3 regions of the Allorhizobium ampelinum S4 genome follow, and region 1 is predicted to be linked to each of the others. Evidence: predicted binding sites of a transcription regulator. Region 1 holds the regulator's gene; each other region holds the start of a gene.

Region 1 (7,567 bases):
GGGCCGCTTCGTTGGCGCCGCCATGGGCAGGACCCCAGAGGCAGGCGATGCCAGCCGCGATGCAGGCAAACGGATTGGCACCCGACGAGCCAGCCAGGCGCACCGTGGAGGTGGAGGCGTTCTGCTCATGATCGGCATGCAGGATGAAGATCCGGTCCATGGCGCGGGCCAGAACCGGGTTGACCTTGTATTCCTCGCAAGGCACGGCAAAGCACATGTTGAGGAAGTTGGCGGCGTAATCCAGATCGTTCTTGGGATAAACGAAGGGCTGGCCGATGTGATACTTATAAGCCATGGCGGCGATGGTCGGCATCTTGGCGATCATCCGCAGGCTGGCAACCATGCGCTGGTGCGGATCGGTGATGTCGGTCGAGTCGTGATAGAAAGCCGACAGAGCGCCGACAGTACCGACCATGACCGCCATCGGATGGGCGTCGCGACGGTAGCCTGAGAAGAATTTCGACATCTGCTCATGCACCATGGTGTGATGCGTGACGCGGTGATCGAAGTCCTTTTTCTGAGCGACTGTCGGCAGTTCGCCGTAGAGCAGCAGGTAGCAGACTTCCAGGAAGTCGCCTTTTTCAGCCAGCTGTTCGATGGGGTAGCCGCGGTGCAGCAGCACGCCTTCGTCGCCATCGATATAGGTGATTTTCGATTCGCATGATGCCGTGGAGGTAAATCCGGGATCATAGGTAAACTTGCCGGTATGCTTATAAAGAGCGCCGATGTCGATAACATCGGGGCCGATCGTGCCGCTTCGCACGTCAAGATCGACGGCCTTGTCCTCAATCTTCAAGTTTGCGCTTTGTTCCGTCATGGTGATCCTCCGGATATAGGCGGGAGACGCAGCTTTCGCCTCGTCCCAGGTTAAGCGTTGCAATTAGCTATATGATCCAGAGGTTAATGCCAAGCTATCCAAAGGACAAAGTGTGCATTGCAATAAATCGGCACTTGCATTGCAGGCATGCGTTATTGCCAGAACTGCTTTTCTTGGTTTACACCCCCTTTCTCCTACAGCTTTTGATTGATAGTCTGCCGTTAGCGGCAAGGTAAGTTTTGTTGCCGAATTATCACAAAAGCAATTTTCAGGGGCCTCGCCGCTCGTTTTCAGCGATTTGAAGGCGTGTGGCATTGCAGGGCACCGGGGCGACGGCAGGATCGATGCCGGATACGGCGGAATGGGAACTGATCAGGCAAAAAGAAGCGCGTCCGGCGCGCGGCTTGCCATGGGATAGTCGCTCTTCCAAAACCCTGTTTGACGAGGTTCTACGGCGTCCGCACATAGACCCGGAGGACGAGGCGGAAGCCCCTGATTTCGAGGGCCACTTCAGCGCATCGCCGCTGCTGGTCTCCCGCTGGCAGCGCCTTCTGCGTGCTCTCCACCGGGATGCTCTGCAGGAGCTTGCCTATGGTCGGACATTTCTGTTTTTACCCGTTCTGCTTGGTCTCGGTGCGATCTGGTGGTTTACCCGTCCGCAGGACCTTCCCCGTCTGCCGATCTTCCTGACTTTTTGTGCAGCCGGAGTGGTCTGGCTGCGGGTCCGTTACCGTCATCCTGTCCTGGCCACCGTCTGCGGCATTGCAACTCTCGGTCTTGCTGGCATGTTGCTAGCCGATGTGCAAACCGCGCGTCTGGACACGATCATCATAGACAGTGCAGTGACGACCGTGGTGCGCGGCAAAGTGGTTTCGGTAGAACCAAATGCGGACGGCAATCAAAGATATGTGATTGCACTGCATCAAACGCGCTACCCTAGTCTTAAGCGTATGCCACAGCAGGTCGCGCTTCTGGCCCGCGGCAAGCATGTTCCCTTCAACCCCGGCGACTGGATTGAGGGCAGGGCGCGGCTCTCCCCGCCGTCCGGACCGGCTTTGCCGGGCTTAAACGATTTTGCCTTTGCCTCCTATTTTGCGGGCACCGGCGCGATCGGCTATTTTTACCAGCCACCCAAGCCATTTCTGCCGGGACCAGAGATAGCGCCACCGGATTTTTGGGAGCGTGCCGGAATCAAGCTGGATGAAACGACACAGGAATTGCGCAATGGCATTTCTGATCGTATCAGGGCCATCGTGCCGGGCGATGCGGGCGCGTTTGCCGTGGCGATTGTGACCGGCGAGCGGCGCGGCCTTTCGGAGGAGGCCAATAACGATCTTCGCGTTTCCGGCCTTGCCCATATCATCTCGATTTCCGGTCTGCATATGGCACTGGCCGGTGGGCTGTTCTTCGTGGGGATCCGGCGCCTCTTGAGCCTTGTCCCTGGCATGGCGGAGGCCCGCTCGATCAAGAAGACTGCCGCAGCAGGGGCGATAGCCACCACGACCGGCTATTTTCTCATTTCCGGCTACGACATTGCCGCCCAGCGCGCGTATCTGATGATGGTTATCATGCTGTCGGCGGCTTTCTTCGACCGACCTGTGCTCAGCCTGCGCAATGCCGCGCTGGCGGCTATCCTTGTGATTCTCCTCTCGCCGTCCCAGGTCATGGGACCGAGCCTGCAAATGTCCTTTGCAGCCACCTTTGCCCTGATCGCCGGATTCGACCTTTGGCGCCAACGCCCAAGAATGCCTCCCATCCTGCCGGCGATCCCGGCGCTGACAGTGCTGAAGCCGTTGATGACGCTGGTCAGCGGCATTCTGATGACCTCTGCACTTGGCGGTTTTTCCACAGCGATGTTTTCAGCGGCGCATTTCCACCGGGTCGGATTGCATGGGTTGGAGGCAAATCTCCTGGCGGCTCCCCTTATGTCGATGCTTGTCATGCCAGCGGCGATGATCGGCGTGCTGCTCATGCCGTTCGGTCTGGACCAATGGCCGATCCAGTTGATGGGGCTTGGCCTTGAGGGCGTATTGATGATTGCCAGCAAGGTCGCGAGCTGGGGTAATGGCTTCACCTTCGGCCGGTTCGAGTGGTGGTTTCTGCCGGTCTCGGCAACCGGCCTGCTGATACTGACCCTGATGAAGACGCGGCTGCGGCTGATTGGCGTGGCGATGATGCTGACGGCGTTTGGCTATGAGGCGATAAAAACCGATCCGCCACTGCCCGATCTCGCCATATCCGAAGATGGCCAACTGTTCGCTCTCTTTCGGACCGACGACCGCCATCTCTTGACCATCGCCACCAACAAGAAGCGTCCGCCGAGTTTCATTTTCAACCAATGGCGCTCAGTGCTCGACATTGCCGATCCGATTGCGCCTGAAATATTGCCCAAGCTGGCAGCTGTTGAGATCGAGACAGGCCAACAGGGCGCGGGGAAAGGCGAGGACAAGGCGCGGGAAACAACGCGGGCCGGAAAAACAAAGACGGGGGGCCAAAAAGTCAAGGGAAGAGAGCCAGTAGAGCCGCAACAGGCGATGGCGGAGATGACGACGGCAAAGGAGAAGGCCGATAAAAAACCTGATCTTTTCCATTGCCGCACCGATGCCTTTTGCCTCGCGAGGCTCAGCAATGGTTGGACCGTCAGCCTGGTGCAGAACCGCGACTACAACCAGGCCGCTTGCGCCCTGTCCGACCTGATCGTTTCGACTGAGGCCGGCCGTGATGCCGAATGTAAGGCGCCGATAGCATCCACTATTCCCTCAGAAAAAAACGAAACCACCGTTACCCGGGAGCCTGCGGAAGACGCGACTGGGGCGGACGTTGAAATTGAACGGATCATGGCCGATGGTGACATGCTGCCATCTGACAACAGCAGCCCGTCCGTTCGCTCCCAAACGATCAGCCGAACGCAAGCGGGAGACATTTCTGCAGCCAGTGTAACGACGGTACCGGGGAAGGGTGTTGCAGTGCCCACAGATAGCCAAGTGAAGGGCGGCGCCTCAAACTCAGACCAGAATTCCCCGTCCCTAATAGAAGCGGGCGAACCTCTCGCCTTCTTGCAAACCGAGAAGGCCGCTAACGCTGGACCGATGCTGTCACGTCCCCCGAAAGTCCTGACCCGTAACGATCTGCGACGGTTCGGTGCAATGGAGATCACGCTTGGTGATCCCGCCACCCGAACGCTGCATATCGTTACGGCATTTCAAAATCAGTATCGGCCCTGGACCCGCCATCGTTATTTCGACTGGCGCAGCAATCGCTATGATCGACCGAATGGTACGGCCCACGCCAATGTTCCATCTGCTGCCAGCGACGACGTCCAGTCAGGCGCTGGAGATGTCAGTGAGCTTAGTGATAGCGACGAATAAGACCGACAAGCTTGCCCTGGATTTTTACCCGGTCCGGTCCGAAAATCCGGGTCTCATAGGCCGGATTGGCAGCTTCCAGCGCGATGGACGCCCCACGGCGGCGGAAGCGTTTCAACGTGGCTTCCTCATCGTCTACCAGAGCAACGACGATATCGCCCGGATTGGCGGTGGTGGCGTTGCGGATGATCACCGTGTCGCCATCGAGAATGCCAGCTTCGATCATCGAATCGCCTTTGACCTCAAGGGCGTAATGTTCGCCGCTGCCCAGCATTTCCATCGGCACGGAAATGTCATGGGTGTTGTTCTGGATAGCGGAGATCGGCACGCCTGCCGCGATACGGCCCATGACAGGTATGGATGAGGAATTGCGTACTTCCTCGACCTGTTTGGCCGGAGCGGATGGAACTGCCTGCAACTTGCCTCGGCTGCCTTCAATGACGGATGGCGAAAATCCTGTACGTCGGGGCGGTATGCTGGAGGTCATGGCCTCTGGCAGCTTGATAACTTCCAGCGCTCGTGCACGGTTTGGCAAGCGACGGATGAAACCGCGCTCTTCCAAAGCGGTGATCAGCCGGTGAATGCCGGATTTTGAGGCGAGGTCCAGGGCATCCTTCATCTCATCGAAGGAGGGCGGCACCCCAGACTCCTTCATGCGCTCGTGTATAAACAGCAAAAGTTCCTGTTGCTTGCGAGTCAGCATTGGGACCTACCCTTTGAATTATGAAACAAATACAGAACATACGCTATCTGTTCCAGTTGTGTTCCGCAAGTCCTTCTTGCAAATTTCCTTCGATGACGCGGCGAGAGACGGCGTTGAAGAGGAGACGAACGAGAAGCATCCTTTAAATACGGGAGGCTGAGAGGCTCCTATAGAAACAGAAAGCCTTTGCTTTATTGTCCTGACGACTGTCGGTTGGGAATGGGCAGAAAGATAGAGAAAATCGATACTATCGAAGACGTGAAATTGCGGAATGAAAGTTGGTAGCAAGTTGTTTCAGTGCGGATGGCCAACGATAAATCGACAACAATAATCTGCCGCAGTGTCTGATCGGGGACATTATCACCCCCGATCCATTTTGATATCAGTGGCTTACAGCATCGCGACGGCAATTTCCGCGGCAAGACGCGCGTTGTTTTCCACCAACGCGATATTGGTGGTCAGGCTGCGGCCGTCGGTGAGGTGATAGATTGCGTCGAGCAGGAAAGGCGTGACGGCTTTGCCAGTGATTTCCTCGCGTTCAGCCGCGGCCAGCGCCCGGCCAATATAGATTTCCATCTCCTCGCGCGCGATTTCCTCTGCTTCCGGCACGGGATTGGCGATCAACATGCCGCCATCAATGCCCAATTGGTCGCGTACCTTCTGGAAATTGGCAATTGCTGCGGGGCTTTCCAGTTTAAGTGGGCTTTTCAAGCCCGATTCCCGCGACCAGAAGGCTGGAAATTCGTCGCTGTCGTAAGTCACGACAGGTACGCCACGGGTTTCCAGGACTTCCAATGTCTTGGGAATATCAAGAATAGCTTTTGCTCCGGCGCAGACGACGATGACAGGGGTGCGGGCCAGTTCTTCCAGGTCCGCTGAAATGTCAAAGCTTTCTTCTGCGCCACGATGCACGCCGCCGATGCCGCCGGTGGCAAAAACCGAGATATTGGCGCGGGCGGCAGCGATCATCGTCGCGGCTACCGTGGTAGCGCCGGTGCGGCGTTCGGCAATGGCGTAGGCGAGATCGGCACGAGAGACCTTCAGGACATCAGTCATTTGCGCCAGTTTTTGCAACTGATCTTCTTCCAGCCCGATATGCAAAACGCCTTCAATCACGGCGATGGTCGCCGGGACCGCACCACCGTCGCGAATGATTGCCTCCACGCTTTGCGCCATCTCGACATTTTTCGGATAGGGCATGCCATGGGTGATAATGGTGGATTCCAGCGCGACAATAGGCGCATTGCGCGTCTTGGCCGCAGCCACTTCGCGGGCGTATACGATGGGCAGGAGCGGAGAAATCGAACGGGTCATGATCGGGAACTCGTTTGGCGGGGAAGGGCGCGCGGCTCGCCAACAAGGTCAAGGCGCGCGGCGAGGCGATCTGCGGTGAGGTCCTCGTCTGTTGCCCTGTCAGATAGCAGGGTCAGGCCAGCCAAAGCAACACCGTGGCGCAGCGCCAGCGGCAAGGAACTGTCATTCACTCTTTGCGAAAGCACCCCCGCACAAAGCGAATCGCCAGCTCCGGTCACATCGGCCAGTGCGTCCAGTGGCGGCGGGGTCAAGGCATAGTCACCGCTTGGATCAAAGGCAACGACCGGTCCCGCACCATTGGTGACAACGCCGCCATGGAGGCCTTTGGCGCGAAGCAGATCCGGCCAATCAGAAGGGGCATCCGGTTTTGTTCCCGCCAGAACCGCTGCTTCAGCGCTGTTGAGAAACAGCATATCGAACCTATCGAGGCAGTCGGCGTATCGCACCACCTTGGCCGGTGAAATGCCGATCCCGGCCAGAGGCTTGGCAAGCTCACGCGCCATGGCCGCAATCGCCTCCAGCGTCTCTTGCGGCAGGTTGGCATCAACCAGCAAAACGCGTGTGGCTTCGAAAGATTCGCGAACGGCGCGTACTTTCAGCCGGCGTGGCGAGAACAAGCGGTAGAGCTCCATATCGGCCAAGCCGATCACCAGATTGCCGTCTTTTTCCAAAATAGCAGTGTAGCTTGGGGTGCTCCGATCCAAAAAGGTGAAGGGCCGGTCGTCGACGCCAGCCGCTTCGGCGGCGACCGCCACCCGTTGGCCAAGCGCATCGCCGCCGCGGGGGCTGATCATAGCAACATTCAATCCAAGTCGTGCCAGGGCGCGCGCCGCGTTGAAGCCACCGCCGCCCGGTTCTTCCAACCATCGCCCCGGATTGCTGGCGCCAGCAATGGTTTCCGCATCGATGCGTCCGCGCCGATCGATATGCGCGCCGCCCAGAACGAGAATGTCGAGACTCATACCTGCCAGCCTCCTGGAAACAGTGGAAATTCGAATCGCGAAGGCGTCATTCCGAAGGGTACGATGGGCTGAAAACCAACTTCTCTTAACGGCCAATGCCATGGAAACATTAAGAGAACACCCGTCAGATTAAAAAATAAACACAAAGACTTGGGCAAGACTTGCAAGAACGGAACAAACCATGTACATAGTTCGTGTCTGCTGTTTCGTTGCCTACGCGGCTTCAATAACCTAAAGGTGGTTCAAATGTCACAAAATTCTTTGCGGCTCGTAGAGGACAAAACGGTGGATAAAAGCAAGGCATTGGAAGCGGCCCTGTCGCAGATCGAGCGATCGTTCGGCAAGGGCTCGATCATGAAGCTCGGCGCGAACGAGAAAATCGTGGAGGTTGAAACCGTATCGACAG
Region 2 (7,567 bases), 1.8 Mb from region 1:
GGTAACAGAAACATCGGATACGGTGCGGGGTACGGGCGGATTTGGCTCGACGGGGGTCTGAGAGGCATCATGGCGCCGGACGGGCTAACACTGCGACAAGGATATTTCAACGATCCCTCGGCTTTTCAAGGGCTTGTCGATCTGCTGCATGACGTCTTCGGTATCGATATCGGTGCGCAGGAACAACTTGGCGGCCCCGATCCCACATGCATGCCATTTGGATATTTTGACCGGTCCGGCCGCTGCATTGCTAATTTTTCAGCTTTCGCCATGCCCCTTATGATCAATGGGACGACGGTGACTGCTGCGGGCTATCAATCCGGTGCAGTCCGCCCGGAATTCCGGGGGCGTGGTCTTTATCGCGACCTGATGCAGCGCGCCTTTGCCTGGGCAGAGCACGCAGGATATCGAACGGGAATTCTACTGACCGACAAGCCTGCGCTCTACCAGCCCTATGGTTTTCGCATTGTACCGCATTGCAAATTTCGGGGGCCGTCTCAGGCTTTTCAGCCAATCACCAATAGCAACGCACGGCAACTCAACCTCAAATCGGAAGCGGACCTTGCCCTCTTGCGTGATATGCTCATCTGTCGCCAGCCGGTCTCCAACCACTTCGCCGTTGTCAGCCAGACTGAGATGTTTTTACTCAATGCTCATTTCGATGCATCGATTACATTGAGCCTATTGCCTTCTCTCAAGGCTGTTATCGCATGGAAATACGCCAACGACGGCAGTTTCAAGCTTCTGGATATAGTTACTCAAGACATTCCGCCTTTAAGCACCATCTTATCGCATCTCAATGTTCGAGCCCGCTCTGTGGAAGCCTATTTCCCACCCGACCGTCTCTCATGGGAAGGACATCCAGTACCTTACGAAAGTTCCTGTTCATTGATGATGTCGGGCCTTGGGCTGGATGCAGCAGCAGAACCGCTCATGCTGTCGCCCATGGCCGACTTTTAACCTCACCGCTGCGCCTGTGTCGCCATTCTCACCGCCAGCACGGCCAGTACGGTCCCCATCAGCCAGCGCTGCACCATGATCCATAGCGGACGGCGGCTGAGAAACAGGGCGATGGAGCCGGCCATCAGCGCGATTATCCCATTGACCGTGGTGCCGATGGCGATCTGGGTGAGGCCGAGCAATAGTGATTGCATGAAAACGCTGCCATTGGCCGGATCGATGAATTGCGGCAGCAACGACAGATAGAGAACGGCCACCTTCGGATTGAGGAGATTGGTCACGAGGCCCATGGCAAACAGCCGTCTCGGGCTGTCCTTCGGCAGGTCGCGCACCTGAAAGGGTGAACGCCCGCCCGGCCTGACCGCCTGCCAGGCCAGGTAAGCGAGATAGGCTGCACCGGCCAGTTTCAGCGCCTCATAGGCATAGGGCACGGCCATCAGCAACACCGTAATCCCCAGCACCGACATCAGCATGTAGATCAGGAAGCCCAGCGCGACACCACCCAGCGAAATCAGTCCGGCCATCGGCCCCTGACAGATGGAGCGTGACACGAGATAAACCATATTCGGGCCGGGCGTCAGCGCCATGCCAAGGCAGATCAGGGCAAAGGCAAGAAGTGACGTTGTGGTGGGCATTACATGTCCTTGGCAGGGAGGCGATAAACCCCAAAAGACCAGAAAGTCCGACATCAGGCAATTTCAATCGTGTCACCGTTGCAAGTTGCAGCCGGGAGGATTAGCAATACGGCGTTGAAGGAGATGCACCATGACCCTTGCCAGCCTGCTTGCCTATGCCGGAGCCCTGTTCATTGCCGCCGCCATTCCCGGCCCCGGCATGACGGCGATCGTGGCGCGGGCGCTTGGCTCCGGTTTTCGCCCGACCTTTTTCATGGGGCTGGGACTGATTCTGGGTGATCTCTGCTATCTGACCGCCGTCATTCTGGGCCTTGCCTATATTGCCCAGACCTTCGTGACGCCGTTCCTGATCATCAAATTCGCAGGCACGCTCTACCTGGCTTATATCGCCTGGAAGCTCTGGACGGCAGGGCTTTTGCCGCAAAATATCGAAGCGCGCAAAAGTGTGGGCGTGATGGCATCCTTCCTGTCCGGCCTGTTCGTGACGCTCGGCAACCCGAAGACCATGCTGTTCTACGTCGCCCTGGTGCCGACCCTCATTCCGCTCGAGGCCATTGGCCCGGCGGATTACGGGCTATTGGTCGGCACGACATTCGTGGTGCTGATGGCCGTGCTCATTCCCTATATTCTTATGGCTGCCAAGGCGCGGCTGCTGCTGAAGCAGCCCTCCGCGTTGAAACTGCTCAACCGGGCCGCCGCCAGCATTCTGGCCGGAACCGCCGCCTATATCGCCACAAAGGCGGCGTGAAATAAACATTTGTTTTCGCTGGTTTTGCAGCGGGTTTTTTCTCCCCGGAACCACGGCGATAGGCAAAGGGTTCTGGTCGCTTGGGTGATTTGATCCTATTGTCGCTGCAAAGCGCGTTATTCTGGAGGATCACACATGTCTGAAGCAAAGAAGCCTGGCCGTGGCCGCATCTATGGCTCGATCACCGAGACCATCGGCGATACGCCCATCGTGCGGCTGGACAAGCTGGCGAAGGAAAAGGGCGTCAAGGCGCATCTTCTGGCCAAGCTGGAATTCTTCAACCCGATTGCCTCCGTCAAGGACCGCATCGGTGTGGCGATGATCGAGAGCCTGGAAACCCAGGGAACGATCACACCGGGCAAGACCGTTCTGGTCGAGCCGACCTCCGGCAATACCGGCATTGCGCTGGCCTTTGCCGCTGCTGCCAAAGGCTACCGCCTGATCCTGACCATGCCGGAAACCATGTCCATCGAGCGTCGCAAGATGCTGGCGCTGTTGGGCGCCGAGTTGGTACTGACCGAAGGCCCCAAGGGCATGAAGGGCGCGATTGCCAAGGCCGAGGAACTGGCCGCGACCATTCCCGACGCCATCATCCCGCAGCAGTTTGAAAACCCGGCCAATCCGGAAATCCACCGCAAGACCACCGCAGAAGAAATCTGGAACGATACCAATGGCGAGGTTGATATCTTCGTTTCCGGCATCGGCACTGGCGGCACGATTACCGGCACCGGCCAGGTGCTGAAGGCCAAGAAACCGTCTGTTCAGGTGATCGCCGTGGAACCCGCCGACAGCCCGGTTCTGTCGGGCGGCAATCCCGGCCCCCACAAGATCCAGGGCATCGGCGCCGGTTTTGCCCCGAAGATCCTCGATACCGGAATCTATGACGAAGTTGTCACCGTTACCAATGACGAAGCATTTGAACTGGCCCGGCTGGTCGCCCGGCTGGAAGGCGTGCCAGTCGGCATTTCCTCAGGTGCCGCCCTCACCGCCGCCATCAAGGTTGGACAGCGCCCGGAGAATGCCGGAAAGACCATCGTGGTGATCATTCCCTCCTTTGCCGAACGCTATCTCTCGACGGCGCTGTTTGCAGGACTTGGCGAATAATCGCATTCAATGCGCTGATCCCATGGGATTGGTGCCCATCAAACAATGAAGACGAGGGCTACAGCATAAGGTGTAGCCCTCAGTTTGTTGACAAACCCCGATCTCGGCATTTCGTCATCCTCGGGCTTGTCCCGAGGATCTGTTGTTGCTGAATAAGCCATTGAGGTTGTTACTTAAATTGACATGCGTAGATACTCGGCACAAGGCCGAGCATGACGTCGAGGATAAATGCAGCCTTTGTCAGCAGTCTGAGGGCTACAGCAGCAGGCGCAGTCCTGTTTCGTTATGCCGCAGCCGTCAGGCGTTCCGAGGGAATACGGTAGGAAATCGCCTCGGCCAGATGAATCCGGCCAAGCGCCTCCGAGCCATCCAGATCGGCCAAGGTCCTCGCCACTTTTAACACCCGATGATAGGCGCGGGCCGAGAATTTGAACTTCTCCGCCGCATCCCTCAATAACTGCAAGCCAGCAGCATCCGGTGCGGCCAGCTTTTCGATCAGTGCCGTCGAGCACCGCGCATTCATGCGGATTTCAGGCACGCCCGCCTCGATAAACCGTTCCGTCTGCCGCTGTCGGGCGACGGCAACGCGGCGGGCGACATCGGCGCTTTTTTCGGCTGCCATTGGCTTGATCAGGTCCATGGCTGAGACGGCGGGGACATCGATGCGAATATCGATCCGGTCCAGCAGCGGACCGGAAATCCGGCCCTGATATTCGGTCAGGCAGCGAATGCCGCGTGCGCAGGTATGGCCGGGTTCGCCCGCCATGCCGCAACGGCAAGGGTTCATCGCGGCAATCAACTGGAAGCTGGCCGGATAGGTGACGCGGTGATTGGCGCGGGCAATGACGCATTCGCCGCTTTCCAGCGGTTGGCGCAAGGCATCCAGCACCTGCGGCGAAAATTCCGGAAATTCATCGAGAAACAACACACCGTTATGGGCAAGCGAGGCTTCGCCCGGCCGGGCGCGCAACCCGCCGCCAACCAGCGCCGCCATGGTGGCGGAATGATGCGGCGTGCGAAATGGTCTGCGGTCTGACAATTTGCCACCGGCCAATTGCCCGGCGATGGAATGGATCATCGACACATCCAGAAGCTCCGGTGCAGACAACACCGGCAGGATGGACGGCAGGCGGGCGGCCAGCATGGATTTGCCTGATCCTGGCGGGCCGACCATCAGCAGGTTGTGGCCCCCGGCAGCAGCCACTTCCAACGCCCGCTTGGCGCTTTCCTGGCCGCGAATATCGGCGAGGTCAGGCAGGTTACCCGGCAGCGCCCGGCTGGCCGGATTCGGGCGCGTCAGGACCTGGGTACCACGAAAATGGTTGGCCAAAGCGATCAGGCTGCGGGGAGCCAAAATATCCATGTCCGCCCCCGCCCAGGCCGCCTCCGGGCCGCTATCCGCCGGGCAGATCAGCCCTTTGCCAAGCGCATTGGCAGCCATGGCCGCCGGAAGAGCACCGGCAACGGCGGCAATCGTGCCATCCAGGTTCAACTCACCGACCACAAGATAGTCGCCCAGCACATCGGCGGGAATGGCACCCAGCGCCGCCATCAGACCAAGGGCGATGGCCAGATCGAAATGAGAACCTTCCTTGGGCAGGTCCGCCGGTGCCAGATTGATGGTCACCCGCTTGGGCGGCAGTGCCAGTCCGGAGGCATGCAGGGCCGCCTGAACCCGTTCCCGGCTTTCAGCCACCGCCTTATCCGGCAGGCCGACGATCTGCACCCCGATCTTGCCGGGCGCGACCATGACCTGCACATCGACAGGCACGCCATCAATCCCCTGAAACGCAACCGTTCCAACCCGTGCAACCATATCCCAGCCCCCTTGCCGGCAGCGGTCCATCCGCCCCTACGCAATTTCATGGATTTCGCCGGACGAAAAAGAGAAAATGCGTTTAAAATCAATTTATTAAATCAAGTCATCGAGCGGAGCTCCTAACGGGCACGCTGCAATTTCCTGCAACCATAGTTTTGCATGAAAAACAAAGGACGACAAGAACAATAAATGAACAAAGACCCGTTTCGAGGGCAAAATGGTTGTATTTGGTTGCGCTTTCAGAACAAAGGGGAACGCTTCCGGCACCCCGCAACGCCAAAGGTTTTAGAGTTTGTCAGGGAAAAGTGGAAACCGGTTTTCCCGAAAAGACAAACGAAAACAAAAGAAGCGAGAGTCTGTCTGGTTCAATATGAATCTGACAGACTCTCGCAAACCCAACGTGGCGGGGCGCAGAAAACACTCTCCGATCAATTGTCGAACAGGATCAGGACCGCTTTTTCTCAATCGCGTCCCAGAGCAGGCCGGCAATATCGGCGCCGCCGAAATTCTTCACCTCGCGGATACCGGTTGGCGAGGTGACGTTAATCTCGGTCATGTAATCGCCGATCACGTCAATGCCGACCAGCAGGAAGCCGCGTTCGCGCAACGCAGGCCCGATCCGGGCGCAGATCTCGCGCTCGCGCGTCGTCAGTTCCGTCGGTTCCGGCTTGCCACCAGCATGCATGTTGGAGCGCGCATCATGTTCGGCAGGCACCCGATTAATCGCGCCGACGGGCTCGCCATCCACCAGAATGATACGCTTGTCGCCCTTGCGCACGGCAGGCAGATAGCCTTGGGCGATGAAGGGTTCGCGGAACATCTGGCCGAACATTTCCATCAGCGAGGAGAAATTGCGGTCGTCGCGGGTGGAGTGGAACACCCCTGCCCCGCCATTGCCGTAGAGCGGCTTCAGGATGATATCGCCCTGTTCGGCCCGAAAAGCGGCAATTTCCGCCGGGTCGCGGGTGATCAGCGTCGGCGGCATCAGGTCGGCATATTCGGTGACGAAGATCTTTTCCGGCGAATTGCGCACCCAGGCCGGATCGTTGACGACAAGCGTCTTCGGATGAATGCGCTCCAGCATATGCGTGGCGGTGATATAGGCCATGTCAAACGGCGGGTCCTGGCGCAGCAGCACCACATCCATGGTGGACAGATCGACGCGCTCCGGGCTGCCGAGGGTGAAGTGATCGCCCTTCACATCACGCAGTTCCATCGGCTCCACTGTCGCATAGACGCGGCCATCACGCATGGTCAGCCGATCAGGTGTATAGTGGAACAGCTTATAGCCCCGGGCCTGAGCCTCCAGGCTCATGGCGAAGGTGGAATCCCCTGATATATTGATGGAGGATACATGGTCCATCTGGACGGCGACATTGCGGATCTGGGCCATAATCTTTCTCGCGTTGCATTTGGAGGAAGATTTAGGACGCGGCGACCACGAACGCAACGTCCGGCAGAGGCCAAATTTTCACCCGCTCAAATCGGCGCGCGTGATCCGCTCCGCAGGGCATTTCGAAGCCGGTAAAGCGTCGCGATTGGCTCCGGAAAAGGTTTACGCAGAAATGCGATCTTGCGCACATAGGTCTCGATGCGCCAGGTGGCCCAGGTCCCACCCTTGAAATAGGCGATGTCACCGGTCTTCAGCAACCGTTCGGTGCCATCCTGCGCGGTCACATGCACTTCGCCCTCCTGGATCACCACGGTCTCGTCCCAGCCGAAATACCAGCGGAAACTACCGGCGGTACAATCCCAGACAGCTGTCGAACTTGCTTCATCAGGACTTTGTGAGTGATTGGCCAGCCGGGCCTGCGGATCGCCCTCAAGAATCCAATCCGGATTGATTGGCGCTGGTTGCAGGCTCAAATGATCGGCATTGGCGGCCACCAGCGGTGGCGTGTCTTCCGCTCTAAACCGTGGCAAAGCCATGGCGGCCCCGGCCATGGCTGCAAACAAAAGCTTGACTGGCATCGATGTCCCCCATGATGTCCCCGAATTTTATGGGAACCCTATCAAATTCGGGTTAATCCAGTCACATGCATTTTAGCGTTTGCCCAAGAAAGCGGTGAAGGGAAACGTGACAATCGGCTCTCGCTGGCAATGGCGTGAGCCGACCGGCTTTTCAGGCCTCTACCGTCTCAGCCTGAGCCCCGAAGGTCATCTGTGCGGTGGCAAAGGGCAGAGCAAGGCGGCGGCCTTCCCGGTCGAAGAAGTGGAATTTCTGTGGATCGACCCCCAGCCGCATCTCGTTTGACAGCACCGTCGAAACCGGCAGCGAGGCGCAAAGAGCCTGATCGCCGA
Region 3 (7,567 bases), 850 kb from region 1:
TGTCCAGCATCCCCTCTTCGGCACCGAGCATTCCATCTGCCTGCTCTATTTGCCTGTGCATCCGGTTAAAGGCCTGCGCCAAGGCCGGATCCGTGACGATCTGCTGGCGAAAGGACGGCGTTTCCCACGACGGTCTCTTGCTGGTCTCTTGCAGAACGTCGCACACCATGGCGACCGACGGATAGATCATCCGATATCGATAGACCCCACCCGCAGGACTGCCATCGTGGATCTCCTCCGGATTGATCAGGTATAGATCGCCCGGTCCGCAGACTTGTCTGCATCCCCTGATCGTGGCGATTTTCTGCCCCGTCTCCATGGCACCGATGCCAAAATGCTCATGGGCATGCGGGGAAAACCGATGGGTGATAAAGGTCGCACTCATACATTTCATGCCGCCAAACCGAGCATCTCGCCAGAAGCGGGTCTGCTCACGAATGAGAGGTTGAGATGAAATAGCAGGACGAGATGAAAGCATGTGCATGGCCCGACAATACCATCGCCGCATCATTCCAGTCTTGAAGAAAAGTGATAGGGTCCGGTCATCGTTCCTTTGCGAAAAGCTGTTTCATGTCTGCTTCTTCCTTTTCCATTCCCCCCTCCGATGAGTTCCTGACCGCACCGCTGCGCGTCACCATCGACCTGCAAGCGCTGGCCGACAATTGGCGCGATATGGCGAAGCGATCCGGCAAGGCGCGGGCGGGTGCCGTGGTAAAAGCCGATGGCTACGGCATCGGCATCGAGGATTCAGGCCAGACGCTTTACAATGCCGGTGCGCGGGATTTTTTCGTGGCGCTGCCATCGGAAGGCGCGACCTTGCGCACCTATGCGCCGGACGCCCGGATTTTCGTGCTGTCAGGCATCTGGGAAGGAATGGAACCGCTGTTTTTCGAGCATGATCTGGTGCCGGTGATTGCCAGTGAGGAACAGCTGGCGTTCTGGATGCGGACCGTGGCTGACCAAGGCGATCATCCATGCGCCCTGCATGTCGATACCGGCTTCAACCGGCTGGGCCTCAGCATGGACGATGCCTTGTTCCTGGCGACGGACGTTTCGCGCCCGGCCAGCTTTTCGCCGGTGTTGATTTTGAGCCATCTCGCCTGCGCAGATGATCCATCCTCGCCGATGAACCAGAAGCAATTGCAGGCTTTTCATCAGGTTAGCGCGGCTTTCGAGGGCATTGAATCAAGCCTTTCAGCCTCTGCTGGAACTTTACTCGGCCCTGATTACCATTTCGACCTCACCCGCCCCGGCATCGCGCTTTACGGTGGCGAGGCGGTCACGGGCCTGCCCAACCCGATGCGCCCAGTGGTCAAGGCCGAGGCCCGCATTCTCCAGATCCGCCAAGCCAGGAACGGAGAAACCGTCAGCTACGGTGCCACCTGCCAGTTGACGAGAGAAAGCCGTCTGGCCGTTGCCTCCGTCGGCTATGCCGATGGCTACCTACGCAATCTCTCAGGCCACGGCACGGCATTGCGCGATACGGGATCGCCGGGCGCCTATGGCTCTATCGCCGGATACCAGGTGCCGGTTGTTGGCCGCATCACCATGGACATGACGATCTTCGACGTCAGTGACGTGCCGGAAAAAGCAATTGCCGCTGGCGATTATATCGAGCTGTTCGGACCGAACATGCCTATCGATGACGTCGCCCGGGCGGCGGGTACGATCGGCTATGAAATGCTGACCGGCCTCGGCCTGCGCTATGAACGGCATTATCTGGAGGCTGAATAAGTCGTTAGCCCTCTTGCATAGGCCCGGCATTTCTCTTAGTTGATAGCACGTATTCACTCTTTGTTCTTATTTCTCCATCCATATTGTGGTGGGTGGGATGGTACGATGCTCGCATGAAAGGCAATGCATGGCCAAGGCCAAAACCCAATTCATCTGCCAGAACTGCGGCACGGTTCACAGCCGCTGGGCTGGCAAATGCGATGGTTGCGCACAGTGGAACACCATTGTCGAGGAAGATCCGATGGGTGGCATCGGCTCTGGTCCCGGCAAGGTGCCGAAGAAAGGCCGGGCGGTAACGCTGACCTCGCTGTCGGGCGAAATCGAGGAAGCACCACGCATTCCCACGGGCCTGTCGGAACTGGACCGGGCGACCGGCGGCGGTTTCGTGCGCGGCTCCGCCGTGCTGATCGGCGGCGATCCGGGCATCGGTAAATCCACCCTGCTAATGCAGGCCGCCGCCGCCTTGTCGCGGCAGGGCCATCGGGTCGTCTATGTCTCGGGCGAAGAAGCAGTGGCTCAGGTGCGGCTGCGCGCCCAGCGGCTGAACGCCGCCGATACCGATGTGCTGCTGGCAGCAGAAACCAATGTCGAGGACATTCTGGCGACAATTTCCGAAGGCAAACGGCCCGATCTTGTCATCATCGATTCGATCCAGACTCTCTGGAGTGATACCGCCGATTCGGCCCCCGGCACGGTCACGCAGGTGCGCACCGGCGTGCAGGCGATGATTCGTTTCGCCAAGCAGACTGGCGCCACCATGGTGCTGGTCGGCCACGTCACCAAGGAAGGCCAGATCGCCGGTCCCCGCGTCGTCGAGCACATGGTCGATGCCGTGCTGTATTTCGAAGGCGACCGGGGCCACCATTACCGCATCCTGCGCACCGTCAAGAACCGTTTCGGACCCACCGACGAAATCGGCGTGTTCGAAATGTCGGACCGGGGGCTGCGCGAAGTCGCCAATCCATCGGAACTGTTTCTGGGCGAGCGCAATGAAAAAGCGCCGGGCGCTGCGGTGTTTGCTGGCATGGAAGGCACGCGGCCCGTGCTGGTCGAAGTACAGGCTCTCGTGGCCGCGACAGCACTTGGCACGCCGCGCAGGGCCGTGGTCGGCTGGGATTCCAGCCGCCTGGCGATGATTCTGGCCGTACTGGAGGCCCATTGCGGCGTCAGGCTTGGCCAGCACGATGTCTATCTGAATGTGGCAGGCGGCTACCGAATCACAGAACCCGCCGCGGACATGGCAATTGCCTCAGCGCTGGTCTCATCGCTGGCTGGCGTCGCCCTGCCTGCCGATTGCGTTTATTTTGGCGAAATCAGCCTTTCGGGTGCAGTGCGACCGGTATCGCATACGGCGCAGCGGTTGAAGGAGGCCGAAAAGCTTGGCTTTTCCTCCGCCGTTTTGCCCGCCTCCTCCGTCGATCTGCCGAAGCGCACCGGCAAATGGGGCGAAATTGAAAGCCTGCCGGATCTGGTGGCGCGCATTGCCGGATCGAAACTGAAATCACGCCAGCAGGGCAATGAGGATTGACAGAACGGGCGCAAAGGCATCGGCAACGGGCAGGTTGCGACCCTTGTCGCTCATAACGGTTGATTGCTTGTAGCCTGGAATTGACAGGGCCGGACCCCTTCCCCTACATGAACGGCAACGGACTGCAAGAGGACGCTATGGGAAAGACACGGACGGCATTGGTGACCGGCGGCGCTGGATTTCTCGGTTCCCACGTCTGCGCACGATTGCTTAACGAAGGCTGCGATGTGGTCTGCCTGGACAATCTTCAGACCGGGCGGCGCAAAAATATCGAACCTCTGCTGGCCAATCCCAAACTGTCCTTCATTAAAGCCGATGTCCGCGATCCCTTGCCGCAAGGCGTCTACGACGAGATCTGGAATCTCGCCTGCCCCGCCTCGCCGCCGCAATATCAGATCGATCCTGTTGGCACGATGCTGATCAATGTGCTTGGCATGAAAAACGTGCTGGACCTGGCTGTCGCCTGCGGCGCACGGGTGTTTCAGGCGTCGACCAGCGAGATCTACGGCGATCCGCAGGTTCATCCGCAGACGGAAAGCTACCGTGGCGCGGTCAATACGATAGGGCCGCGGGCCTGCTATGACGAAGGCAAGCGCGCCGCCGAAACCCTGTGTTTCGATTATCACCGCCAGCATGGCGTTGAAATCAAGGTGGTGCGGATCTTCAATACCTATGGTCCAAACATGGACCCGCAGGACGGACGGGTGGTCTCCAACTTCATCGTTCGCGCCCTGGAAGAGGCGCCGCTTGAGCTTTATGGCGGCGGCACGCAGACCCGGTCCTTCTGCTATGTCGATGACCTGATTGAGGGATTTTTCCGGCTGATGCGCTCTGATGCCTCGATCACTGGTCCGGTCAATATTGGCGATCCCGGCGAATTTACCGTGCGTGAACTGGCTGACATCATTTTGGAAATGACCGGAAGCCGGTCGGTAATCGTCGACAGGCCGTTGCCGAAGGACGATCCGCTGCTGCGGCGCCCCGACATCACCCTTGCCGGGCAATTGCTGGGCTGGGAGCCGAAAGTGCGGCTACGCGAAGGACTGAAGCGGTCGATCCCGTATTTCGCAGCGGAAACGGGACGCACCATTAACACCAGTGCTGCCAACATCAATCTGGATACCATGTCATGAAGAATATCCTTGTCGTCGGCGGCGCCGGCTATATCGGAAGCCACGCCTGCAAGGCCTTGTCCAAGGCGGGTTACACACCTGTGGTCTATGACAACCTGGTTCACGGCCACGCGGATTCGGTCAAATGGGGACCGTTCGAACAAGGTGACATTGCCGATGGCGCACGGCTCGATGCCGTTCTCAGCCAATACCAGCCGGAATGCGTGATGCATTTCGCAGCCTTCGCCGCTGTTGGTGAATCGGTGACGGACCCGGCAAAGTATTACAATAACAACATCCATGGGTCCGTCTGCCTGTTGGATGCCATGCGCCGCAATGGCGTTGACACCATTGTGTTTTCCTCGACCTGCGCCACCTATGGCGAGGTGAAAAGCCTGCCAATCGTTGAGGAAGCTCCGCAGAGCCCGGTCAATCCCTATGGATTTTCCAAGCTGGTGATCGAGCAGGCGCTGAAGGATTACGGCCATGCCTATGGGTTGAAATGGGTGGCCATGCGCTATTTCAACGCCGCCGGTCTCGATCCGGAAGGCGATCTTGGCGAACGTCACGATCCGGAAACCCATGCCATTCCGTTGGCGGTTCTGGCGGCCATGCGCCAGACCGAGTTCAACGTGTTCGGCACCGATTACGATACGCCTGATGGCACTGCCGTCCGCGACTATATCCATGTCTGCGATCTTGCCGATGCCCATGTCCTGGCTATCGATTACCTGCAAAAGGGCGGCGAAAGCGGTGCCTTCAATCTTGCGACCGGCAAGGGTACATCGGTCAAGGACTTGCTGGAAGCAGTGTCTGAGGCCGTCGGCGCGCAGGTGCCGATCAAATATGCGCCAAGGCGGGCTGGCGATGCGCCAGCTCTTTACGCCTCCGGCGACAAGGCCCGCAGCCTTTTGGGCTGGACGCCGCGCTATACCGATATCAACCTGATCGTGAAAACCGCGGCGGACTGGTTCAAGGCCCACCGCAACTAAGGCCGATATAACCAGAGATCGTCGATATGGTTTGACAGGAACCACAGGGCAATCCGGCCCATCGCACACCCCCGCCCATCCCACACCCTTTGACAGGAAAGCGGCAGAATTCATGAACGTTCGCATTACCATGGTAGGCACCGGCTATGTGGGCCTGGTCAGCGGTGCATGCTTTGCCGAGCTGGGCCATGACGTCATCTGCGTCGATAAGGACCCGCGCAAGATCGAAATGCTGCATCAAGGCAAGATGCCGATCTATGAGCCGGGTTTGGATGAACTGGTTCAGCGCAATGTGGCAGCCGGGCGCATCACCTTCACCACCGACCTTGCCGCAAGCGTCAAGGACCGCGATGCCGTGTTCATCGCCGTCGGCACACCAACCGAGGCGGGCTCGGACCGGGCCGATCTGAAATATGTGTTTGCCGCCGCTGCCGAAATTGCCAAGGCCGTCACCGGCTTTACGGTCATCGTCACCAAATCGACAGTGCCGGTTGGCACCAACCGTCAGGTGTTTGACATCGCCAAGGCCAATGCCGCCCCGGATGTGCGGATCGCGGTTGCGTCCAATCCCGAATTTCTGCGCGAAGGCGCCGCCATCAAGGATTTTCTGGAGCCGGACCGGATCGTCGTCGGCGTCGATACCCCTCAGTCTGGCGAGGTGATGGAACGGATTTATGCGCCGCTGCTGCTAAACGGTAATGTTCCTTTCTTCAGCACCGGGATTGAGACGGCTGAACTGATCAAATATGCCGCCAATGCCTTTCTCGCGGTCAAGATCAGCTTTATCAATGAAATGGCCAATCTATGCGAGGCCGTCGGCGCCACAGTTGAGGATGTGGCGCATGGCATCGGTCTCGACAAGCGGATCGGCCGGGCCTTTCTCAATACCGGCCCTGGCTGGGGCGGCTCCTGCTTTCCCAAGGATACCCGCGCGTTGCTGGCAACCGCTGCCGATGCCGGGATCGACTCGCTCGTCGTGTCTTCGGCGGTCAATGCCAACAACCAGCGCAAGGCCGATATGGTCACCAAGGTGATTGAGGCCGCGGGCGGTGATGTCGAGGGCAAGAAAATCGCCGTATTGGGCGTGACCTTCAAAGGCCAGACCGACGATATGCGCGAAAGCACCAGCCTGGTGATGCTGCCTGCCTTGCAGGCGAAAGGCGCAAAGGTTGCTGCTTTCGATCCGTCAAGCCCACATGACGCGGCAAGTCAGTTGCCGGGTGTTGAAATGACCAAGACAGCCAAGGAAGCCGCGACCGGCGCCGATGTTCTGGTCATCCTGACCGACTGGATGGTCTTCAAGACCTATAATTTCAAGGAAATCGCCAGTGTCATGGCGTCTCCTGTGCTGGTCGATCTTCGCAATATGTTCAATGCCAATGAAGCGCAGAAGAATGGATTTTCTCACTATGTCTCGCTGGGACGGTGAGGTAGCTCCCAGGAACAGGCCGTTCGGAAGGATTTTTGGCGTAAAGTCACATTTGTGTAACAAACTCGGCAAGGATTGATCCTTCCACTGCGTGACATCGTGGTGTAAGGAGAGGCCGCCGGAACAGCCGGACCGGAAAGATCAAGAAACCTGGCGACCCCTTCGCGGCCTAGTCCTGGAGTTGAACGGAATGCCCATTACGATTTTCGACGGTATTGTCATCGGTGTCGTGCTGTTTTCAGCCGTGCTGGCGATGATCCGCGGCTTTTCACGCGAGATCCTGTCGATTGCCAGTTGGGTGGGCGCCATTGCGGCGGCCTATTATCTTTATCCTTTCATTCTTCCCTATGTGAAGAATTATACCAACGACCAGCGGATCGCCGTTGCCGCCTCTGCAGGCGGGGTATTCCTGCTGGCCCTGATCCTGATCTCGTTTATCACCTCGCGCATTGCCGACTTCATCATCGACAGCCGGATCGGCGCATTGGACCGTACCCTCGGCTTTCTGTTCGGAGCGGCGCGCGGCATCCTGCTGCTGGTTGTGGCCGTCGCCTTCTGGAACTGGCTGATCGATGCCAAGCAGCGGCCGGACTGGGTCAACAACGCCAAGTCGAAACCGTTCCTCGATGCGCTGGTAGTCAAGCTGGAAGCGGTGCTGCCCGACGATATCGAACCGCAACTGCGCGCCCGCATCCTCGGCAAACAACAGACAGCACCTGCTGAAGGCCAGGCGCCTGCAGACGATGCGCCAGCCCAGACACCAGGTCAGACA

Evidence for each region. Region 1 encodes LexA, which represses DNA repair genes until DNA is damaged. Its sites were predicted from a motif close to TGTTCNNNNTGTGTTCNG; they were not measured.
Region 2: AVI_RS01490 (YifB family Mg chelatase-like AAA ATPase) is a predicted target of LexA. The motif match lies at 5,445-5,462, and genes of this name have one in related genera.
Region 3: radA (DNA repair protein RadA) is a predicted target of LexA. The motif match lies at 1,785-1,802, and genes of this name have one in related genera.

What each region holds. Positions count from the first base shown of each region.
Region 1 covers NC_011989.1:2,110,869-2,118,435, reverse strand. Annotated here, with positions in the region: gene gltA (citrate synthase) at 1-817, opposite strand, end outside; gene AVI_RS10080 (ComEC/Rec2 family competence protein) at 1,126-4,185, shown strand; gene lexA (transcriptional repressor LexA) at 4,166-4,885, opposite strand; gene AVI_RS10070 (pseudouridine-5'-phosphate glycosidase) at 5,276-6,199, opposite strand; gene AVI_RS10065 (carbohydrate kinase family protein) at 6,196-7,161, opposite strand; gene recA (recombinase RecA) at 7,408-7,567, shown strand, end outside.
Region 2 covers NC_011989.1:308,379-315,945, reverse strand. Annotated here, with positions in the region: gene dut (dUTP diphosphatase) at 1-61, shown strand, start outside; gene AVI_RS01510 (GNAT family N-acetyltransferase) at 70-960, shown strand; gene AVI_RS01505 (LysE family translocator) at 963-1,595, opposite strand; gene AVI_RS01500 (LysE family translocator) at 1,726-2,343, shown strand; gene cysK (cysteine synthase A) at 2,479-3,447, shown strand; gene AVI_RS01490 (YifB family Mg chelatase-like AAA ATPase) at 3,731-5,263, opposite strand; gene gshB (glutathione synthase) at 5,712-6,659, opposite strand; gene AVI_RS01480 (cupin domain-containing protein) at 6,746-7,237, opposite strand; gene AVI_RS01475 (sn-glycerol-3-phosphate import ATP-binding protein UgpC) at 7,389-7,567, opposite strand, start outside.
Region 3 covers NC_011989.1:1,258,655-1,266,221, reverse strand. Annotated here, with positions in the region: gene AVI_RS05920 (AraC family transcriptional regulator) at 1-484, opposite strand, end outside; gene alr (alanine racemase) at 571-1,734, shown strand; gene radA (DNA repair protein RadA) at 1,862-3,262, shown strand; gene AVI_RS05905 (UDP-glucuronic acid decarboxylase family protein) at 3,400-4,395, shown strand; gene galE (UDP-glucose 4-epimerase GalE) at 4,392-5,366, shown strand; gene AVI_RS05895 (UDP-glucose dehydrogenase family protein) at 5,479-6,795, shown strand; gene AVI_RS05890 (CvpA family protein) at 6,986-7,567, shown strand, end outside.